DNA from 2 places in the Lysinibacillus canaveralius genome. Region 1 is predicted to be linked to the other one. Evidence: riboswitches for the same ligand, from Rfam matches in the RefSeq annotation. Region 1 holds a riboswitch; the other holds the start of a gene.
The links. Region 1 has a riboswitch for glycine ahead of gcvT (glycine cleavage system aminomethyltransferase GcvT). Riboswitches for the same ligand answer to the same signal wherever they lie in the genome.

Region 1 (5,732 bases):
AGATACTGTGAATTGTCTTTATCGCTTACTGGATTTAGGTATTTCCTTTGATGAAATGAGGCAAGCACTCGTCGGAATTGTTGCTCAAACCCTTATCCAGGTTGAGAAAAAAGAAGAAAGGAAAGCGTTATTTGAAATATTGAGTGATGAGCCCTTGCTGCAAGCGATTTCCGAAGTATCACGCGGCGGTTTTTATGAATTAGAAGAAGGGACAACTTTAGCTGATCAGCTGCAGAAAATTAAAGGGGGCAGGGGGTGAGTGTATGGCTGTTCTATCCCTGATTCGGAGGAAGAAAATGCAGGTTATTCAACTGCCTCAGCTGCTTACCAGGACAAGCATACTTCTTGAAGAGGGATACACGTTTGCTGAGTGTATTGAGATGCTCGTCCCTTATCATATAAAAAATTCGCCCCAATGGGAGAGTGTATTAATAGGGGCATTTAGGGATGGAGCAGGGCCGAGTGCAATTTTTAGTTTAATGGGCATGAAAAAGCAGCATCTGTTATCTGTTGAGTTAGCGGAGATGACGGGCAACCTTTCACAAACTTTATGTACAGTGGGAGAGCAGATCCGCTTTTCGGAGGAGACTAGAAACAGAATCGTGAAGCTGCTTGTTTATCCAGCCTTTTTATTTATTTTAATAGTTGGGTTATTTATCGCATTTAGAATAAAGTTTTTGCCAAATATCCAAGCGATGTTACTTACACGCACTGGATATAGTGAATCATCTAGTATCCAATGGTCCAAGTTCTTTCTCCATATGCCGGATTACATTATTATGCTGGCATTAGTGGCAGGTGGATTGCTGACAGCTGGTTTTATTTATGTAAGCCGAAAGAGAGTCAATTTGCAGCTGGCCATCTTTTTGAAAGTACCTTTCATTCGGTATTACTGGCGACTATTGATGACAAGGCAATTTTCACGAACGCTTGGAGAGCTCCTATTAACAGGCTTTTCGTTACAGGCGTCTTTAGAGCACATGGCAGAACAACCTCATCAGAAACAAATTGCTTATATTTCATCGTATATCCGCCAAAGAATCGTATACGGCGATTCTTTGGCACAGGCAGTGCTTGTAAGTGATTTTTTCTATCCGAGGTTCGAGCAGTTTATTGCACACGGAGAGTTAAGTGGTCTACTTGGCAGAGAAATGATTTTGTATGCTGAACTTTTGGACAGTAAGCTGCAAAACGGCATCAAACTTATCACAAAAACAATTCAGCCATTGTTGTTTATCATCATTGCACTTTGTATCGTGGCAGCCTACTTAAGCATACTGCTGCCTATGTATAATATGCTCGATGTCATTTAGGAGGGGAAAGAATGTTAAATGAAAAGGGTTTTACTTTAATTGAAATGTTAATTGTCTTATTGATCATATCAGTGCTTATCTTAGTTACGATACCAAATGTAACAAAGCATTTTTCTACAATTGATGAGAAAGGGTGCAGTGCATATGTAAGCATGGTACAAGGACAGGTCGAAGCTTATCGTGTAGATAAAATGGAATACCCGACAGTCGCTCAGTTGATTGAGGAGGGCTACATTTCTACGGACGAGGCGAAATGCCCCAGCGGCGAGAAAATCAAGATTGACCAAGATGGAAAAGCGTCTGTGGAGGGAACAAGGGCAGGAGACGGTGATGGCTCATCGTGAAACATAGCACAGGAGGGTTCACTTTACTCGAGACATTGCTTGTATTGTTAATAATGATGACAATTATCGGTGTTGTCATGTCTTTTTCCTATAGCCAATGGAAAGAAGCGCAGTATGAACAAGCTATTGAAAAGTTTAGGTTAACATTACACCAAGCGCAAATGGCAGCAATACAGGAACAGACTACTGTAAATGTATATATAATCGACAAAAAATATGTGAAAACGAGCAAGTCCTTTTTTAATTACGATCTTACATGGGAAATTCCAAATGGTATGAGTATTACCATTTATACCAATAAGACGTATATCACGTTTACACCACTAGGAAATGTCAGAGAGCTGGGGAAGGTTGAATTCCAGACACCGGAAAGGAAAATTGTATATTCGATTAATATGTCGAAGGGAAGGTTGCGGCTGATTGAGTGAACAAGGAATCACATTGTTGGAAACCGTTTTGAGTATTGTGATTTTATCGCTATTAACCATTACATTACTGCCGGCTGCCAACAATCTTCAAGAAAAACTCTATAATGAGAAACTGGCTTATTATGCTAGTGAAGCTGCATTTAATGGAATTAAGGAGTCAGCATATAGTGGATCTGCAGAGGGGAAGATTACAATTGAACATGTTAATTATAATTGGCAATACGGTAATGGAGAAATATGTGTCTTTTACAACGATTTAAAGGGACCGCAGAAAATGTGCGTCGATATAGAAGGCAAGAGGATGGATTCACATTTGTAGAGGCCTTGTTACAACTTGTACTATTAGTAGTGTTTGGCCAACTTCTCTTTTTTATATTCATAGAATATCAGGAAATGAATGATATAAAGAAAAAGAGACTGGAGACTGATTGGGAGATATGTGTAAATGATATCAATCAATCCTTACCGTATGGGAAGAGCGAGATTACCGTTTCGCAGGATGGATTAAGTATTACTGTCAGAACTCCTGATAAAGTATATAACATTCAGTTTCTTAATAAGGTTTTATGGAAACGAGAAAACAATGGGAATGAGACATTACTGACAGGTGTAAAAAGTGCAAACTTTGAAATGAACGATAATAGACTGCTGTTGAAAGTCAAATTAGAGGACGGAAAGGAAAGGGAGAGGATCTTTATTGTGGAACAGCATTCGGAATGAGAAAGGCGCTCTCTTTCCGTTATCTATTGTTTTACTGTTTTTAGTAACAGGTGCCTGTTTAACCTATGCTTTTACTTTCCAGGTGGAAATAAAAATTTATAATTCATTGGAATTGTCGAATGTTCGTGCTACGATTGATATACTACAGATATTAATCAGTGAGAACTAATTTTTTTAAGCGACAAAGAAGGTGATAGGCCATGCGGAAAATTTATTTAGTAGGATTTATGGGATGCGGAAAAAGCGCAATCGGACGAAGACTGAGCTACTTTTTGAAGATGCCATACTATGATATGGATCATGAAATTGTAAGACAGCAGGGAATGACAATCCCGGAGATTTTTGAAAAGTATGGAGAAGAGCGTTTCAGAGAGATTGAAACCGAATTTCTGGAGAACTTCCGTAATGAGGGGTGTATTATTGCAACAGGCGGCGGTGTAGCAATGAAAGAGGAAAACCGTCGGATTATGCGGAGGACTGGACTCGTATTTTTTCTCGATGCTGTATTTGAGGATATTTATGTCCGGATTCGAAACGATAAAAACCGCCCCATAGTGCAGCGTTTAACGAAAGAAGAGCTGCACGAGCTATATCAAACCAGAAGAAAATTATACAGAGAAGCCGGCCACATCCAAGTCTTAACAGAAGACAGGCCTATCAGACAAATTGTAGAGTATATAGCCTTCCAGGTGAACAGATTAAAAGGCGAATAATTTTTTTAAAATGAACGGAATTGTTCGTTTTATTCCTATTTTTAAAAAATGTTTGCCTTTACATCCCGTTCAATGTTAGGATATGGCTAAGAACATCTGGATAGACTGGTATGTTGAATAAGAAGCGGTTGAGTGTACGGGGAGAGAACGTAAAGTTGCGTCGCCGAAGGAGCAAGTAGAGAAACTATGAATCTCTCAGGCAAAAAGACCCGTACAGGACGCATCTCTGGAGAGTGCCGTTATCGGCCACCAAAGGGGAAAGCCTATATATGTGGCTTGGAGTCAATAGTAGGTGTAACTTTCAGGTGAAAGGACAGGGAATTCCACTCAAGGGATTCGTCTGTCTTTTTTTAATGGGGAAAATCGTCTTTATTGCCTCTCCAGCAAGAGAGATAGCATGACCTGAAAGCCTTAATAAATTTTTGCAACAATCTAAATTTGAGGAGGATTTTTATGAGCGAATTAAAACGCACACCATTATTTGAGTCATATAGCAAATATGGTGGAAAAACGATTGATTTTGGGGGCTGGGAATTGCCAGTGCAATTTTCTTCCATAAAAGAAGAACATGATGCAGTGCGTAACCGTGCAGGGCTTTTTGATGTTTCGCATATGGGAGAGATTTTTGTGGAAGGTCCGGATGCATTAAGCTATTTGCAAAACCTATTATCAAACGACATTTCAAAAATCCAAGTTGGCAGTGCGCAATATAACGCGATGTGTTATGAAACAGGTGGAGTTGTTGACGATCTACTAGCTTATCGTCTAGGTGAAAACCAATATCTTTTATGTGTGAATGCCGCTAACATCGAAAAGGACTATGAATGGATGCTTTCTCAAAAAAGCGGAGATGTTGTCGTTACGAATAGATCAGATGAATATGCTCAAATCGCACTGCAAGGCCCTTTAGCAGAAGAGATTTTACAAACTTTAACGTCAGAAAACTTAAACGATATCAAATACTTTAAATTCAAAGATAATGTAGTAGTTGCCGGACATCAAGTACTAGTTTCCCGCAGCGGTTATACGGGTGAAGATGGATTTGAAATCTATGGGCAACCCGCAGCTGTTATCGAACTTTGGGATGAAATTTTAGAAGCCGGTAAAGACAAAGGAGTAGTTCCTGCCGGGCTTGGCGCTCGTGATACTCTTCGCTTTGAAGCCTGCCTGCCGCTGTATGGACAGGAATTATCAAAAGATATCACCCCATTAGAAGCAGGTATTGGATTTGCCGTAAAATTAACTACTGATTTTATTGGTCGTGATGCGCTGGCTGCTCAAAAAGAAGAAGGCTTAAAGCGCAAACTCGTAGGAGTAGAAATGACTGGTAAAGGAATTCCGCGCCACGGCTATAAAGTTTTCAAGGAAGGCGAAGAGATTGGTGAAGTGACTACTGGTACGCAATCACCGATGACAAAACGTAATATCGGCTTAGCATTAGTCGATGCTTCCAAAGTTGAGATTGGAACGGAAGTGGAAATTGAAATCCGTGGAAAGCTCATTTCTGCAATTGTTGTTGAAACACCATTTTATAAGCGTGTAAAAAACTAGAAAAGAGGGGCAAATATGAAACATCGTTATTTACCAATGACGGAACAAGATCAAAAAGAAATGCTGGAGACGATTGGCGTTTCTTCTATTGATGAACTATTTTCTGATATTCCTGAGAAAGTTCGTTTCCAAGGGCTGTACAATATTAAAGAGGCAAAATCTGAAGCGGCTTTGGCAAAAGAGCTTACAGCACTTGCTGCAAAAAATGCTGATACGATAAATAATGTATCCTTCCTCGGAGCCGGGGTTTACAACCATTATAAGCCGGTAATCGTTGACCATGTTATCTCTCGTTCAGAGTTTTACACAGCTTATACACCGTATCAACCTGAAATATCACAAGGTGAACTACAGGCCATTTTCGAGTTCCAAACGATGATTGCCGAACTGACAGGAATGGATCTAGCCAATTCGTCGATGTATGATGGCGGGACTGCGCTTGCAGAAGCAGGCATGCTTGCTGCTGGCCATACAAAGCGCAAAAAGCTGCTTGTATCGGGAACGGTACATCCGGAGTATAAGGACGTCGTCACGACATACGCATACGGCCAGTCAATTGAAGTTGTAACGGTACCGACAAAAGACGGTGTAACAGATATGGAAGCGTTAAAAGGTTTGATAGATGATCAAACAGCCGCGGTAATCGTTCAGTATCCAAATTTC
Region 2 (5,732 bases), 1.5 Mb from region 1:
GGAAGACTTTTTCCATCAATGCCTCTCCCTCTTCCGTAATTACCGCATAGATAACACGACGGTCTGTCGGACAGCCGCGACGCTTGACAAAACCCTTTTGCTCCAATTTATCAATCACGTACGTAATACTGCTGCTAGCTACTAAAATCTTTTTGCCGATCACTTGGATTGGCTGCTCGCCTTTATGATATAAAAGCTCCAGAACGGCAAACTCTGTTGCATTCAGTCCGTATCCTGCTACATCCTTCTTCAATAAATCTTCCAAGGATCGGGACGCACGAAGCAGCACAGTAATGGCATGTAAAGCCTGATTTCGCTGTTCCATATGCTCACCTCTTATTTATTTCAATCTCAATTATCTTCAATTCGAGATAATTATATCATGAATTTGTTAACTCGTCCACTTCTCTCACAGCAGAAGGGAAACTGAGTTCAGCCCTGCAGGTTCGAATTGTGCAAAAATCACTCATAGTAAACTACACTTAAAATTGTTTACATTTATATAAGTAAATGTTATTTATTGTTTATATAAATTTTCTTATATAAGAAATTCATTATCAAAAAAGGATGTGGATGAAATGAATATAGAATGTACGAGATACAGAGTGAAGCCCGGTAAGTCTGGGAAAGTCGATGAATGGCTCCAATTTTTGAATGACAATATGAAAGATGTCCTAGTCACTCTAGAGGGCGAGAAGATGTATGTCGAAACTATCTTTCGAGAAGTATTGAATGGAGAAGAATATCTATATTGGTATTCGGTTCACGGAACAGGCGGAATCGAAGTAGAGCAATCTACTCATTGGATCGACAAGCAGCACCTTGCCTATTGGGAGGAGTGCATCGATAAAACGTTTAGACCTATTGATTTAAAAACGGAAGTCGTCATGATTCCTGAGCAAGTAAGATCTTCTATGGTCTAACAGACAAAAAAATAGCGGACAGCCCATGTTCTATGAGCTGTCCGCCTATAAAATTTCACCCTACATCCGTGCCTTTATACGGATTCGATATAAGATGAGCAGTAGAATAAACCACACCGGCGTCAAGAGCAGCGCCGTACGTGTTGCTTCTGCATACAGCATAACGCCAAGTAAAAATACAAAAAACGCTAGTAAGACGTAATTGATAAATGGCGTAAAGGGCGCCTTAAATTTAGAAGCCTCATGCAGAGCACGATTTTTACGCTTATAAATAATATGTGAAATCAAAATAATGCTCCATACCCAAATAAAGCAGATAGCACTAACCGTTGTTACAAGACTAAATGCATCTTCCGGCATCAATTTACTTAACAGTGCACCTGCCGATACAACAATTGTTGATACAATTAATGCATTTTGAGGGACACTGCGCTTATTCAGCTTGGCAAACTTTGCGCTTGCCTGCCGGTTACCGCCAAGATTGTATAGCATGCGGCTTGTTGAGAACATACCCGAATTACCTGCAGATGCAGCAGATGTCAACACGACAAAATTAATAATACCAGCAGCTATCGGAATACCCGCTAGTGCAAATACTTGTACAAAAGGACTGCTTGACGCGTCCATTGTATTCCACGGATTGATCGCTAGAATGACGATTAGCGCGCCTACGTAAAACAATAAAATACGAACTGGAATTTTATTGATAGCAGAAGGAATATTCTTCTGCGGATCTGCAGTCTCAGCCGCCGTTACCCCGACAAGCTCAACACCCACAAAGGCAAATACAACCATTTGGAATGCCAGTAAGAAGCCGACTGCCCCATTAGGGAACAAGCCGCCGTGCGTCCATAGGTTGGAGACACTTGCCTGCCCTGCTCCTGTCTGGACACCTGTCAGAATCATAAATGCTCCAACGACAATCAGCGCAACAATTGTCACTACCTTAATGATAGAGAACCAAAATTCCAGCTCCCCGAATAACTTCACCGTCAGCAAGTTCAGTGCCAGCAAAATTAGCAGACATACGAGTGCCGGTACCCACTGTGGTACATCAAACCAGTATTGCGCATAGATGCCGACCGCAATAATATCGGCCATCGCCGTCATAATCCAGCAGAACCAGTACGTCCAGCCTGTTACATATCCTGCCCAAGGGCCAATATATTCCGTCGCAAAGTCGGTAAAGGACGTATAGCCTGTATTCGATAACAATAATTCACCGAGCGCGCGCATAACAAAGAACAGTGCAGTCCCGACAATTAAATAGGCTAAAATGATACTTGGTCCAGCTAAGGCAATCGCCTTTCCCGAACCTAAAAATAATCCTGTGCCAATCGTACCGCCGATAGCAATCAGCTGTACGTGGCGGTTTTTCAATTCTCGCTTGAGTTCCATGATGATGCCTCCAAGATGTCACTTTATAATGACAAGATTTTCTCAGCAGCCGAGTCAAGAACATAATGAAGAGATGGAAGCCCCTCCTATTAACTGTCCCAAACGGCCCTGACAGAATTTCTCTTGAAACAACACATTTCGCGAGTTCACTTACGGATTTTAAAAGAAAGATATCCACAGGTAATTTTATATACTTAATCAGATAAAATGTCATTTTCGTATCATAAATAACAAATTTCCGTCCTCTGCCCTTTATTTCTTCTAAAACAAAAGAGACTAGTGGCAAATAGCACTAGTCTCATTAAACGTAAGAATAACAAAAAACTTTTTCATGTTAAAGTAAAAAATGATAATGACATAAATTCGTCAATATTCGCTAACATGTAAGTCAATCAGCTAAAAAATAGCTTGCTTTATTACCCTTCTGTCCTTTTGCCTGAGATAGTGAACCCTTCGGCGACGCTTGATGCGCTCTCTCCAGAAAATGCTCCTGCTGTAGTGTCATCCACAGCATTCAACGCGTTGTGTAAACCTGCCTTCCAGCAAGTATATGTATTATTTCAAGATAACAGTTATACTAACACCGCTATGTCTGTTTCGCAACAGGCGATTTTTACCGAAAATTCGGATACTAGAATTTTTTTTCATAACTTACAAAACAGCGCTAGCAATAGAGAAGGAAACTGTAAAAATAAAAAGCATCATAATTAAAGAAAGACTGCATATTGACAAATTTTACTGATTATTTTACGATTACGTTAACTAATGTATAATCCAAGTTAACGTAACGAGGTGGCATATGAAAATTTCTGTTTTCCCGATGGTTTTAACAGCTTTATGCGCAGCAATTATCGCTGTTCTGGCACAGGTCAGCATCCCTCTTCCACTTGTGCCGATTACAGGGCAAACCCTTGCTATAGGTTTGGTCGTCACGATTTTAGGATTAAAATATGGGACATACTCTGTCTTGCTTTATATTATGCTCGGTGCAATCGGTCTTCCTGTATTCCAAGGATTTTCAGGTGGATTATCCATCATTGCAGGACCGACAGGCGGCTATATCGTCGGGTTTATCCCTTGTGCGCTTGTGATCGGCTATTACCTTGAAAAAACACGTCCTACATTCACACATGCCTTTACTGCTAATCTGATTGGCATGATTGTTACATTATTCTTCGGAGCTTTATGGCTGAAAATTGTAGCAGATTTGACATGGACAGGCGCTCTTGTATCAGGTGTCACACCATTTTTGGTAGTCGGTATCATCAAAGCGGCAATCGCTGCTTGGGCAGGTGTTATTATCAGAAACCGGTTGTTACAGGCGAAACTCCTGCAACCAATTGCTTAAAAAGCGCAGACAGGGCTGGGCATACCAACTTTGTCTACGCTTTTTTATGTTCCAGTGAACGGTGAGAGACATCTAGCTTCCAGAACTTTACGCTTTATTTCATATTCATCCAAGAATCTAAATAATGCACAGCAATACCATCAAATGCAGGATTTTGAGTATAAGCCTTTATTACTTTATCTGTCTCACGTTTCAATACATGCTTCGTCATCCCATAGAAACTTATATTGGTACCTTCATCTGATTGAAGCGTTTCGACACCTATGGCTGCTTTCTTCCCTTTTTCCTGTGCATACGCCAATTCTGTTTCTACCAGCTCGATCATTCCATTTCCACCTTCTGCTTGATTGCGATAAGCCATAAGCGTTACCTGGTCTGCAAGGTCAATTACCCATTCACTTACAAGACCTTTGCCGTACGCATTATCATATTGAATCGTATCAAACCAAAACGGCATATCCACCTCAAAGGATAGATTTTGCTCCGTTGTAAACTGCCCCAGCGCACCTAACACATCGAAATAGTTCTTTAACACCTGCTGGCGATCTGTATTCCATTTCTCGAGTAAATAAGGTTCTACATCAATATGTATACCCGTAAGTAGTGGTGTCTCCTGCTGGAACTGTTCGATCCACTGCATGAATATTGCGGCGGGCCGGCTGTCTTCGCCCCAGTTTCTTCCGCCATCCAACGCATAGACCGCAATGTTTGCTGCCTGTGCCTTTTCAAAGAATATACGATACGTTTCATTCGGCACTTCAACATCCACTTGTACAAATACCTTTTTGACACCCTGTTCCTGCATAAAGGTGATATACGCATCCCCCTTGCTATTTAGGGAATAAGGGTTCCAAATCCATGTCGCACTGTTGTCAATCATTGTCGTTGAACTAAATCCCTTTATCACAAACATCAAAACCATTACAATTATCAATAAAGACCATTTTTTATTCATAAAATTCCTTTCAGGTGGAGGTAAAACATGCGCTTATGGCATCATGAAATGATTGATCTGCTCCCTAAATCCCAGCTGTTGGCCCAATGGCGGGAGCTGAATAGCATCTTTGCAAAAGAGGATCGTCATATTTTAATCAATTACATCTATGAATACCCAAAAGAACATCTTTTTGCTTATACAAGCTTTATTTTACAGGAAATGCGCACAAGAAACATCAACATTCGCACGATTGATAAGATGAATTGTTATTTTTCTGATATCGAACAAACCAATATGATTAATCATCCATTTTCAAGGCATCACGACGATGAATATTTTGAAATCTGTTATTTTAATTTGAAGGAAAAATTCCTTCGGGGACAGAAGGATTTTGATAGAGAACGTTTTGAACGGCTGGAGAACCGTTACAAGGCTATTCAAGCAAAAAAAGACGTGGTATGATGAACCTTTAGGACAGAAACGCGTCGATATTATGAATATACTGTTTTGGAGTTGATTTAATTTGTTGGATGCAATCATTATGCCGATGATTGAGTTTTTTAAAGGATTGGGCTATTTCGGTGTTCTCCTTGCCCTCTGTTTTGAATTTATTCCTGCTGAAGTAGTACTGCCGCTTGCCGGCTACTGGATTTCCCAAGGAGATTACAATTATTATCTTATGGTGCTTGCCGGGACAATCGGTGGAACAATTGGTCCGCTTACACTGTACGCACTTGGACGCTATGGTGGACGACCCCTTGCAGTTAAATACGGTAAGTACTTTTTAGTAAATGAAAAGCAGCTGAATGCAGCAGACGTATTCTTTGCTAAATACGGAGCAGGTGTCGCATTCTTTGCACGCTTCATGCCTGTGGTACGCACAGCCATCTCTATTCCTTGCGGGATGATGAAGATGTCAGTTTGGAAATTTTCTATGTATACATTTGCTGCGATGCTGCCAATTACGGCACTTTATGTATATCTTGGTGTTAAACTTGGTGAGAACTGGGAACAGGCAGGAGCTCTTTTCAAAGATTACCTGCAGCCATTCGTCATCATTGTTGTCATTCTAGCAGTGGTCTATGGTGTTTATAAATACCGTCAAAAGCTGCTGGAACGCAAATTG

Region 2: it holds a riboswitch for glycine, as region 1 does, so the genes downstream of both, AA0Y26_RS06135 (amino acid permease) here and gcvT (glycine cleavage system aminomethyltransferase GcvT) in region 1, are expected to answer to the same signal.

The regions. Positions count from the first base shown of each region.
Region 1 covers NZ_CP154840.1:2,757,381-2,763,112, reverse strand. Annotated here, with positions in the region: gene comGA (competence type IV pilus ATPase ComGA) at 1-259, shown strand, start outside; gene comGB (competence type IV pilus assembly protein ComGB) at 264-1,313, shown strand; gene comGC (competence type IV pilus major pilin ComGC) at 1,325-1,657, shown strand; gene comGD (competence type IV pilus minor pilin ComGD) at 1,654-2,085, shown strand; gene AA0Y26_RS14015 (hypothetical protein) at 2,078-2,404, shown strand; gene AA0Y26_RS14010 (competence type IV pilus minor pilin ComGF) at 2,410-2,805, shown strand; gene AA0Y26_RS14005 (shikimate kinase) at 3,006-3,518, shown strand; glycine riboswitch at 3,647-3,739, shown strand; gene gcvT (glycine cleavage system aminomethyltransferase GcvT) at 3,972-5,069, shown strand; gene gcvPA (aminomethyl-transferring glycine dehydrogenase subunit GcvPA) at 5,085-5,732, shown strand, end outside.
Region 2 covers NZ_CP154840.1:1,243,543-1,249,274, reverse strand. Annotated here, with positions in the region: gene AA0Y26_RS06145 (MarR family winged helix-turn-helix transcriptional regulator) at 1-325, opposite strand, end outside; gene AA0Y26_RS06140 (DUF6176 family protein) at 579-923, shown strand; gene AA0Y26_RS06135 (amino acid permease) at 984-2,321, opposite strand; glycine riboswitch at 2,736-2,812, opposite strand; gene AA0Y26_RS06130 (biotin transporter BioY) at 3,121-3,669, shown strand; gene AA0Y26_RS06125 (amidase) at 3,764-4,582, opposite strand; gene AA0Y26_RS06120 (pyrimidine dimer DNA glycosylase/endonuclease V) at 4,652-5,068, shown strand; gene AA0Y26_RS06115 (DedA family protein) at 5,130-5,732, shown strand, end outside.